Regions from separate parts of the Leptolyngbya sp. ST-U4 genome, predicted to be linked through region 2. Evidence: predicted binding sites of a transcription regulator. Region 2 holds the regulator's gene; the other holds the start of a gene.
The links. Region 2 encodes NtcA, which controls nitrogen genes in cyanobacteria. Its sites were predicted from a motif close to TTTGTANNNNNNNNTACAAA; they were not measured.
Positions count from the first base shown of each region.

Region 1: glnA (type I glutamate--ammonia ligase) is a predicted target of NtcA. The motif match lies at 2,609-2,628, and genes of this name have one in related genera.

Region 1 is NZ_JAMPKZ010000001.1:805,265-810,387, reverse strand. Features, by position in the region: gene NDA02_RS03520 (phosphoglucomutase/phosphomannomutase family protein) at 1-1,449, opposite strand, end outside; gene apcB (allophycocyanin subunit beta) at 1,914-2,423, opposite strand; gene glnA (type I glutamate--ammonia ligase) at 2,839-4,257, shown strand; gene NDA02_RS03505 (hypothetical protein) at 4,520-4,657, shown strand.
Region 2 is NZ_JAMPKZ010000025.1:40,557-45,679, forward strand. Features, by position in the region: gene NDA02_RS22705 (hypothetical protein) at 1-158, opposite strand, end outside; gene rpsN (30S ribosomal protein S14) at 345-647, opposite strand; gene nth (endonuclease III) at 713-1,429, opposite strand; gene rseP (RIP metalloprotease RseP) at 1,560-2,654, opposite strand; gene ntcA (global nitrogen regulator NtcA) at 2,975-3,646, opposite strand; gene NDA02_RS22730 (sugar transferase) at 4,149-4,811, opposite strand; gene rsmI (16S rRNA (cytidine(1402)-2'-O)-methyltransferase) at 5,090-5,123, shown strand, end outside.

The DNA.
Region 1 (5,123 bases), on a different contig from region 2:
TGCCCAGTCCTTTGCCCATAAAAGATTTGCCTGAACTCGATCGTCGGTCAGTCCTTCAGAGTAGAGGCGCAGTACAGGCTCCGTGCCGCTAAATCGAATCAGGAGCCAGCTTTGATCGGCAAGCTGAAGTTTGTATCCGTCGATCGTTAGACAGTCAACCACGCCTTGTCCGGCAACTTCAGTAGGGGGCTGGGTTTTGAGCTGTTCCAGCAAGCGGGCACGCACCTCCATACTGGCGAGGGGAAGATCGATGCGATCGTAGGTTGAGGCGTATTCCGTTTTTTGCTGCAAAGTCTGATGGAGATGGCTCAGGTCCTTTCCAGACTGAACGATCGCCTCCAGCAAATACAGAGCAGACAGCAGCGCATCGCGTTCGGGAATATGATGCCCATAGCCAATGCCGCCCGACTCTTCGCCGCCCAGGAGCACTTGCGTTTCCAGCATTCGATCGGCAATGTACTTGTAACCAATCGCCGTTTCGTGCAGGGGCAGGTTGTAGAGTTGGGCGATTTTTGGAATCAGGTTGGAGCCGCTGATCGTTTTAATCACTTCACCTGTAAAGCCCCGTCGTACTGCCAGGTGCTCGATCAAAATGGGAATCAAGACTTGAGAGCTGAGGAAATTACCCTGTCCGTCTACCGCAGCCACGCGATCACTGTCGCCATCAAACACTAAGCCAACGGCAAGATTGTCATGGGGCTGTTTCAGGCGATCGAGCAGCGTCGGGATATAGCGAGGCAGGGGTTCGGGTGCGCCACCGTCAAACAAGGGATCGCGATTGCTGTTTAGCTCCTGAATTGGTGCATCAAGCAAACGGGCTAATCCGCCCGCCGCTGCCCCGTGCATGACATCGGCAAAGACAGTGAGCTGACCCGAGCGCAGCGCAGTTTGAATGGCTCCAATATCGGCTTGAGCGCGCAGCGTATTGCAGTAATTTTTCCAGGGATCAAAGGTTTGTAGTGAAGGAAGCGGATCGGCAGGAGCAGCGAGGGCGGCAGGCGTTTCCTTGAGCTTCGCCTCGATTTTTTGGGTTACTTCCGGCGGTACTGATCCCCCAAACGCACCTTTGACTTTTAACCCTGAATAAATGCCTGGGTTGTGGCTAGCAGTAATGACCAATGCACCCAGCGCGTTAAGCTGCTTGGCGGCTAAACTAAAAGCCGGAGTTGGCGCGTAGGTTTCCGAAAGCAAGACTTCGTATCCGGCAGCTTGAACCGCTTCTGCGGTGACTCTGGCAAACTCTTCGGAGAGGAAGCGGCGATCGTATCCCACAATAATCAGACGACTGCCGTTACTGCCGTAGGTGTCGGCTAATGCATGGGCAGCGAGAGGTGCAACGCGCAGCAGTCGCTCAACGGTGAAATCAGCGGCAATCACGCCACGCCAGCCATCTGTGCCAAAGGTAATCGGTTTTGCTGCCAGGGACGCGGGGGAGATGGGAACTGCCATAAAAATTGCCTCTCAGGTCGTCGATCGTAGGGCTAGTACGGTAGGGCTAACAGGGTGGGCTAACGGGTGGCTAACTCAGGCAGAACCGAAATCTGGTTCTAAAGCAGCCGGAGCAGTGCATAACAACGTCAGTACATTGCATCTTCAAGGGATGACAACTACAGCTTAAAGCAAGCCACTAGGTAAAAGTATCGGCGATCAAGTTGCCCTTCAGACAAGTGCTTTTACGAAAAATCGCCGTAAACTTTATTAATTCTGGTGAGTCGAAGCGGAAATTTTACAAGGTTAGCCTTCTTGTTCAGTGTTTGGCAGCGAACCCTACCGATATTGTGCCCACTCAGCTGCAATTCGAGTATTTTTATTACAAATAAAAAAGGACATCTCATTTCAGAAATGCCCTTTGATTTCATTGCGTTTGGTTTTGCTATAGGCATGCGTCTAGACGATGCTCAGTCCAGCTCTGATTACACATCCTGTTCGCTGAGTTCGCGGGTCATGTAGTCAAAGGGCTGATCGACGATCGCCGCATTTTCTATGCCCGCAGCAGCAACTTGCTCTTTCACAATATTTTTCATGATCTGAATGCCAATCACCGTGGAACCGATCGGCACACCGAGCGAATTGTAGGTTTCACGCAACCCTTGCAAAACGCGCTCATCTAGCACATCCATACTGCCTGCAACCAGGGCATAGCTGGCATAGCGCAGGTAGTAGTCCATGTCGCGCAGACAGGCGGCATAGCGGCGCGTGGTGTAGGCATTACCACCCGGACGAATGAGTTCAGGAATTTCTTCAAAAAGCTGCGACCCTGCCTGACGCACGATCGATGCAGCATTGGAATTGATCACGGCGGCTGCCTGAGTGCGAGCGGTGCCGCTATCGAAATAGGCTTTGAGGGTGTCTAGCGCATTGCGATCGAGATATCGACCTGTGCTGTCGTAGTTTTTAATGAGGCTCGTCACCGCGTCCCGCATGAGATCTGATCTCCCAAAAATTCCGATTAGTAATCGTGCTTACTATTAGCAATTCGCCCTTCAGTGTATCACGGTGCGTTTCTCAGAATTCGCAGCAAATCAGCGATCGTAAGGCTTCTGATTGTTAAGTTTTTTGTCTATTAAGTTGTGTTTTGAATTGTGGAAAGTTGCAGGAGAAGGGACATTTTGTAATCTACGATACAAAATCCGGGTGAACCAGTTCCTACGATGGTTCAGGTGTGTTACAACCCGGTTCAATTTACGAAATTTCTCTTGAACGCAGCCTAACCCCAACTCCAGGTTATTGCTATCGCTGGGTGGGTGAGAGTGCCTTGAATGCTTGAGTAATCCAGTCGAACCGCTCAGTTTCCACTCCACTGAATTTTAATCGCTCATCGTTGCTAAGGAGCAGTTCATGACGACCCCCCAAGACGTTCTCAATTTGATTAAAGAGCAAAATATCCAGCTCATCGACCTTAAGTTTGTCGATCTGCCTGGAACCTGGCAGCACCTCACCGTTTATCATGACCAAATCGACGAGAGCAGCTTCGATCAGGGCGTACCGTTTGACGGTTCCAGTATTCGGGGATGGAAAGCGATCAACGAATCAGACATGATGATGGTGCTTGATCCTAATACCACCTGGATTGACCCCTTTATGGCGGAGCCGACGCTGAGCGTGGTATGCAGCATCAAGGAACCCCGGACGGGCGAACCCTATTCTCGCGATCCTCGAACGATCGCCCAAAAAGCAGTAGACTACCTCTCCTCAACTGGACTTGGCGACACGGCTTTCTTTGGTCCTGAAGCAGAGTTCTTTATTTTTGATGATGTTCGCTTCGACCAGAATCAGCACGAAGGCTATTATTATGTTGATTCGATCGAGGGTCGTTGGAACTCTGGTCGTGTTGAGCCGGGCGGCAATCTGGGCTATAAGCCCCGCTACAAAGAAGGCTATTTCCCCGTTGCGCCGACTGATACTTCGCAAGACCTGCGGACTGAAATGTTGCTGACGATGGCAAAGTGCGGTGTGCCGATCGAGAAGCATCACCACGAAGTCGCATCGGGTGGTCAGTGCGAGTTGGGCTTCCGGTTTGGAACGCTGCTTCAGGCAGCAGACTGGCTGATGACCTACAAGTACTGCATTAAGAACGTTGGGAAGAAGTACGGCAAGACCATTACCTTCATGCCCAAGCCCGTCTTCAACGACAACGGTTCTGGAATGCATACCCATCAATCGATTTGGAAGGGCGGCCAGCCTCTGTTTGCAGGCGATGGCTATGCAGGTCTGAGCCAGATGGCACTGCACTATATCGGCGGTATTCTGAAGCACGCTCCCGCTCTGCTGGCATTCACCAACCCAACGACCAATTCCTACAAGCGTCTGGTTCCGGGATTTGAGGCTCCGGTGAACCTGGCATATTCGCAGGGCAATCGCTCGGCTTCAGTGCGGATCCCGCTATCTGGTACAAATCCGAAGGCGAAGCGTCTGGAGTTCCGCTGCCCGGATGCAACCTCGAATCCATACCTGGCGTTTGCGGCAATGCTTTGCGCTGGAATTGACGGTATCAAGAATCAGATTGATCCTGGTGAGCCGTTGGATGTGGACATCTACGACCTCAGCCCGGAAGAGCTCGCTAAGATTCCTTCGACTCCGGGATCGCTAGAAGATGCGCTGGAGTGCCTGGAGAAAGATCACGACTTCTTGACGGTGGGCGGTGTGTTTACCGAAGACCTGATCAACACCTGGATTCAGTACAAGCTGGACAATGAGGTGAACCCGATGCGCCTGCGTCCGCACCCCTATGAGTTCTCGCTCTACTATGACTGTTAAAAAGGAACTGCTCAAATGAGCGATCGAGATCCGCTGAGTCTTAATTGTCTCTGGTGATCTATATCTAATTTACGAGCGATCGGACGTGCTGTGGTGCGTCCTTTTTTGTTGCCTCACAGTTCCTTCGGATCATCTGGATCATCCCTACCCTGAGAATATCTTCTGATTGATAGAGTTTTCTCAGTTCAGATGGACAGAAGATCTGGAAAGAAAAGCAAAATTGATGCGAAAGCCGAATTTTGTGAATATTGAGTGGTGAATTTTGCGGCAGAAACAGCCGGTGATTTTCTGTGATCCCGATGATGAATTTGGCTTGCAGCAAATTTTAGAACGGGGATCGATTATTCTGCCTGGTTTTCAAAAATTAGCGTTGCGATCGATTTGTATTTTTGGAAAATAGCAGGCCGAATTCTAACCTTGGTTTTACCCTAAACATGAAGAACTCTCACTTAGTGTAGAGATTTGGTAAGAGATTGTTGTAGAGAATTAACACATCCCATTCCTTAAGCTTTAGGTTTAAGATACAGCAAGGATATTTCTGCGCTGCATTCAGGAAGTTACCTCAGATATTCCCCTGATTGAATCGCAGAATGTAAATTGCAAGTGAAGCACGGCTTATCCTTCCTGCTTGTTCAGCATTAAGCAATAGAGTTGGTCTTTGTATCATTCCCGTTTGTTATCTTGTTGGCGATCGTTGTCCTGCTTTAGCGCGATCGGCTTAACCGCATTGTTCCAAAAACATTGCAAAGACATTGTAAAAATTACTTACTGCAAAAGATTTGTGTTTCCCGTCATGCCTTGATTGCTGAAGCAGCTAGCAAATCGTTTTGTCCTGAATCCTTCGGCTTTCTGGGGTTTGCAGCTTT
Region 2 (5,123 bases):
CGCCAGCTCGGTTCCTTGCTGCGCCACTGAAGCCGACAGCAGGGCCAGGGTAACTCTTCACGATCGAACAGGCGACAGCAGGGACCAATCACTCGGTAGGTGAAATGTCCACCGGAGCTGTAAAAAATTTGTCCATGTTCAAACGGATGCTGCATCATCTCACAGGCTAAGGCTTCTGGCTTGTAATCTACACTGCACTGGCATTTTCTGGATTAATAGCGTAGCAAAGGATCGGGAAAATTGCGAAAGTTGAGAAATGGCAAAAGAGCGATCGGTGTTTCACGATCGCCCTCCTCTCAAAATAAAATCGGTTAAATTGGGCTGGCTGAACACTCTGGGAGTGATTACCAGCTTGACTTGACCACACCTGGAAGCAAGCCCTGATGCGCCATTTCCCGAAAAACGTGGCGAGACAAACCAAAATCTCGATAGTAGCCTCTCGGACGACCTGTGAGCCAGCAGCGATTGTGGAGGCGCACAGGCGCACTGTTGCGGGGAAGCTGTTGAATCTGACGATGGATTTCCAGCTTTTCCTGCTGAGAGGTTGTGTTTGAAAATTGTTCGAGCAGTTCTTCGCGCTTTTGAGCGTATTTCGCCACGAGCTTTTGGCGTTTTTTCTCACGCTCGATCATGCCTTTCTTAGCCATGAAAGAATTACGTTGTTCCTATTTAGACAGCATTTACTATACTACCGCAGGTTGTAAGAGCTTGACTACCTCACCTCAATCCGTCCTTCTGGCACAAACCCCACAACAGGTAAAGGAGGCGGCGTGATTTTGAAGCGATCGGCTGAGGGACACAAATCGGCTAACGCACAAACATCACAGGCAGGATTACGGGCATTGCAAACTGCACGACCATGATAAATCAGCCGAATCGACCAGTTTTCCCAGTCGGGCTGGGGCAGCAGCTTCATCAAATCTCGTTCGATCTTGAGCGGATCTGTTTCTTTGGTGAGTCCCAGTCGTCCGCTCAGCCGTTTAACGTGGGTATCGACTGTGACTCCTGCATGGATGTCAAAGGCGTGAGCTAAAACTACATTCGCCGTTTTACGGGCAACGCCAGGCAGGGTCAGCAGGTCTTCCATCCGTTGCGGAACCTCACCCCCAAACTGGGTCATGATCAGGCGGCAGGCAGCTTGGATATTTTTGGCTTTGTTTCGATAAAAACCAGTCGATCGCACCAAAGATTCAATTTCAGCAACATCCGCATTGGCAAACGCCTCAGCATCAGGAAGGCGGCGAAAAAGGGCAGGCGTCACCTGATTCACCCGCTCATCGGTACATTGGGCAGACAGAATCGTAGCAACCATAAGCTGCACCGGCGTCTCATAGTCCAGCGTGCAGGGAGCTTCCGGGTAAAGCCGCTTCAGACGTACCAGAATTTCTAACGCCTGCTGTTTTCGGGCAGAAAGGCTGCGAAGTCTCACGATACAAAGGAAGTAGAGAAAAGGAAACGAGGTGATGGCTACACCGTCATACCAAAAGTGATGGCAGTTCGCGTAGCCCTTGGACAAGCTTGTACGCCCAACTCATCCTAACGTTCATGCTGCCCTGCGACTACTGGAAGAGTCTCTGGAAAATCGCAAGCTGAGTAGTATCGCGAACGATCAGGAAGATTCCTAATCCGAGCAGCAGTACCAGCCCGGTTTGCATCACGTTCTCTTGAATCCGATTGGGCAAAGGCTTACCGCGCAGTCCTTCCAGCAACAGAAACACAAGCTGTCCGCCATCCAGAGCCGGAAGCGGCAGAATATTGATAATCGCTAGGTTGATGCTGATGATTGCCGTGAAGGGAAACAGGCTTCCCGCGTTCGCTGCAACCAAGCCCGCGCCCTGCTCCACAATTTTGACGGGGCCGGCGACCTGCCCTGCCATCGAGGAGAAGTTGGTGATTAGACCAATAAATCCATTCACAGTGGCAAGAAACATTCCCTGAAACTGCTTTGCTGCCAGTCCCAGCACCTCAAAAACGCCATTGGGGCGGCGATACTGAGTTGCATTGATATTGGGGGCAAGCTGTACGCCGATTTTTGCGACGCCATCTTCTCCCGCTTTAGGGGTAATGCTGAGATCAAGCTGTTGATCGCCTCGCTGCACGGTAAATTCAACAGGCTGATCCGGACTGGTGCGAATCGTTTCCATTAGCGATTTAACGGCGTCCTGAGAGGCTCCCAGCGGCTGATCGTTGACTTCTAGGATAATGTCTCCTGCCTGAAGCCCTGCCCGTGCTGCCGGAGATTGTTGAGAAATGATTTCTGGAACTACGACGCCTGGTTGATAATCAAACTGTTCAGGAATGCCGATCGTTGTGAACTGCGCCACAAACACCAGATAGGCAAAAATCAGATTGGCGATCACGCCTGCACTAATTACAATGGCGCGATCGAGCACCGGACGGTTTTTCAGCAGATTTGGATCGTTGGGCGGAATTGTACTATCTGGGTCATCGTCGGGAAAGCCAACAAAGCCACCCAGCGGAATCGCTCGCAGCGCGTATTCGGTGCGCTCACCCTGATACTTCAGCAAAATCGGACCAAAGCCGATCGAAAATCGATTGACGTGAATTCCTTGCAGACGAGCTGCCAAAAAGTGCCCCAGCTCGTGAACCACAATTAACAGGGCGAGAACTGAGATTGTCGCTAATACTGACATAGACCCAGATTAATAAATAGAACCATCTGTAGTCCATTCTAAAGGGCGGTGAGGATTACTACTTCTACCCTGTGGGTTGGGTGGGGGAGGGGGAGATGAGGGGTGAATGGTTATCAGTGTATTTGGCTAACTCAGGTTTTGTTGGAATCGCAAGCTTTCTCCGTTCGGCAACGTTTGTTCGCGTCCGATCGCAAGCCTCCTGTTCCTCTTCTCCAGAAGCATTCGCTTAGGATGAGGTTACTTGGGAAATGAAAGTTCTATCCCTTGTCCTTCCTGTCCTTCTGGGGGCATGGGTGTTTTGAACAGCGACACAGCTAACTTTAAGTGAACTGCTGGCTGAGCGTGACTGGATTGTGAACGGTAATTCTTTTCTTGTGGATCGAAATCATTTGATCCTGACGCAGATCGCCGAGCAGCCGAGTCACAGTGACCCGCGTTGAGCCGATCGCTTCCGCAATTGCCTGATGAGATAGTTTAAGGTCGATCGTAATGCCCTCGGTGGTGGGCATGCCGAAGTCGCGGCAAAGAATCAGCAGGAAGCTGACTAGACGTGATCCCATGTCGCGATGCGCCAGCGTTTCGATCATCATCTCGGTTTGCAGAATTCGGGAGGATAACCCTTGCAGCATCAGCATACAGAGATCGGGGTTTTCCTTCAGGGCTTTCTCGACTTGCTCGATCGGCACAGACAGCAGCTCAACGGGCGTAAAGGCAACGGCATGATAGAAGCGATCAGCACGTTGCCCGGTGATGAGCGACAGAACGCCAAACACGCTGTTTTCACGGAGAAGCGCGACCGTAATTTCCTCACCTGCTTCATACACGCGAGATAGTTTGACTGCCCCTTTTTGCAGGAAGTAAACTCGCTCGGCAGGGTCGCCGGGAAAGAAGATTGTTTTGCCACGATCGTAGGCTTCAACAACAGGTGGAAAAGCACTCCCGCTTAATTGACGAAAGACGTTTGCCAATGGCTTATTTGGTGCAGCTACCATATCCCTTCCCCCAGCCCGCCTTTGAAGATTTCATCTTACCGCCACCTGCTACCAATAAGATCATTCGTTCTAGCCCAATTGGTTCTAACCGACTTTTTACCCCCTGTCCTTCACTCTGGTGTGGAGCAAGTAGGGTTAAGCCAAATGGGATATCGGAACTTCTGTGATAGCTTTCTGACTTTAAATTACTAAACTTAACTCTGAGCGGATTTTTTGTATTAAGTAATACATATCTAGCCCAATCTTGGTCTAAGTGCTGAAAAAGTCAGATTTTAAGGCGAAATAGGGGCAAAAAGTTCCTGTTAAAACCGACTGACTGAGACTGATATTGCTCCAGCAGCTCAAGACAATGCTTCCAAAATTGGATTTGCGAGGGTCAGCAGTGCCAGTTTTGTGAAGGATGTTTTCTAATGCTCTATTTCCCAATTAAATATCACCATTGATTCTGCTGAAGGGGAAACGGCTTCGCATTGTTGTCTGGCGAAACGTTGTCTTCTCCTGGCTAACAGGCTCCCCGACGATTAAGCACAACCTGGATAGTTTTGAAAATCAGCCCTAAATCATAAGCGATCGACCAGCGTTCCTGATAGCGCAAATCTAATTTCACGATTTCCTCAAAATCGGTTACGGTTGATCGACCATTTGCCTGCCATTCTCCCGTGATACCTGGCTTTACCTCTAGCCGCTGCCAGTGGTGAGCTTTGTAGCGGCTCACTTCATTTAGCGTAGGCGGGCGGGTTCCAACCAGGCTCATCTCGCCGCGTAGCACGTTCCAGAATTGTGGCAGCTCGTCTAGGCTAGTACGCCGCAGGAATCGTCCTACTCGCGTAATACGAGGATCGCAATCGTTCTTAAAGATGTAGCCTTGCGCCTGATTTTGAACCTGATGCTGAAGTTTCTCGGCATTCACCACCATCGAGCGAAACTTCCAGATGCGGAACGTTTGTCCGCGAAACCCGCATCGCTCCTGGCTGTAAAAAATGGGGCCGGGATCGCTGATATAGATTGCTACTGCGATCGGGATCAAAACCAGAGCGGTCAGCGTTAAGCCAACCCCTGCGCCCAGAATATCGATCGATCGCTTAGTTCTGCTCTGAACCGAAGGATGAATCTCAGATGCAAATGACGGCAGTAGGGTAACAAATTCAGAATGTGTGAATGACATAGCGCAGCAGCCTCTAGACAACGCCCCAAAAGAGGCAAACCAAAGAACAATTGATTGAACCAGAGCAGTGAGCGCGCCCTTAAACCGCAATTTCGGCAGCTTTGCGCTCTGATAAAAGCAACTGATGAAACCAGAATGCGCTTTGATTCAGGGGCAAGCAACAGCGAAGGTTTCGCTTTATCAACACTTCAAGGACAGCTTTAGAAATAGGGAGCTTCTCCGGGAAAATTACCAGGCAATTTCCACAAGGTTTTGCCTTCCGTGGTTAAGATCCTGGTATGGAGATTCAGTCTGCAACGTTATACATCGTAG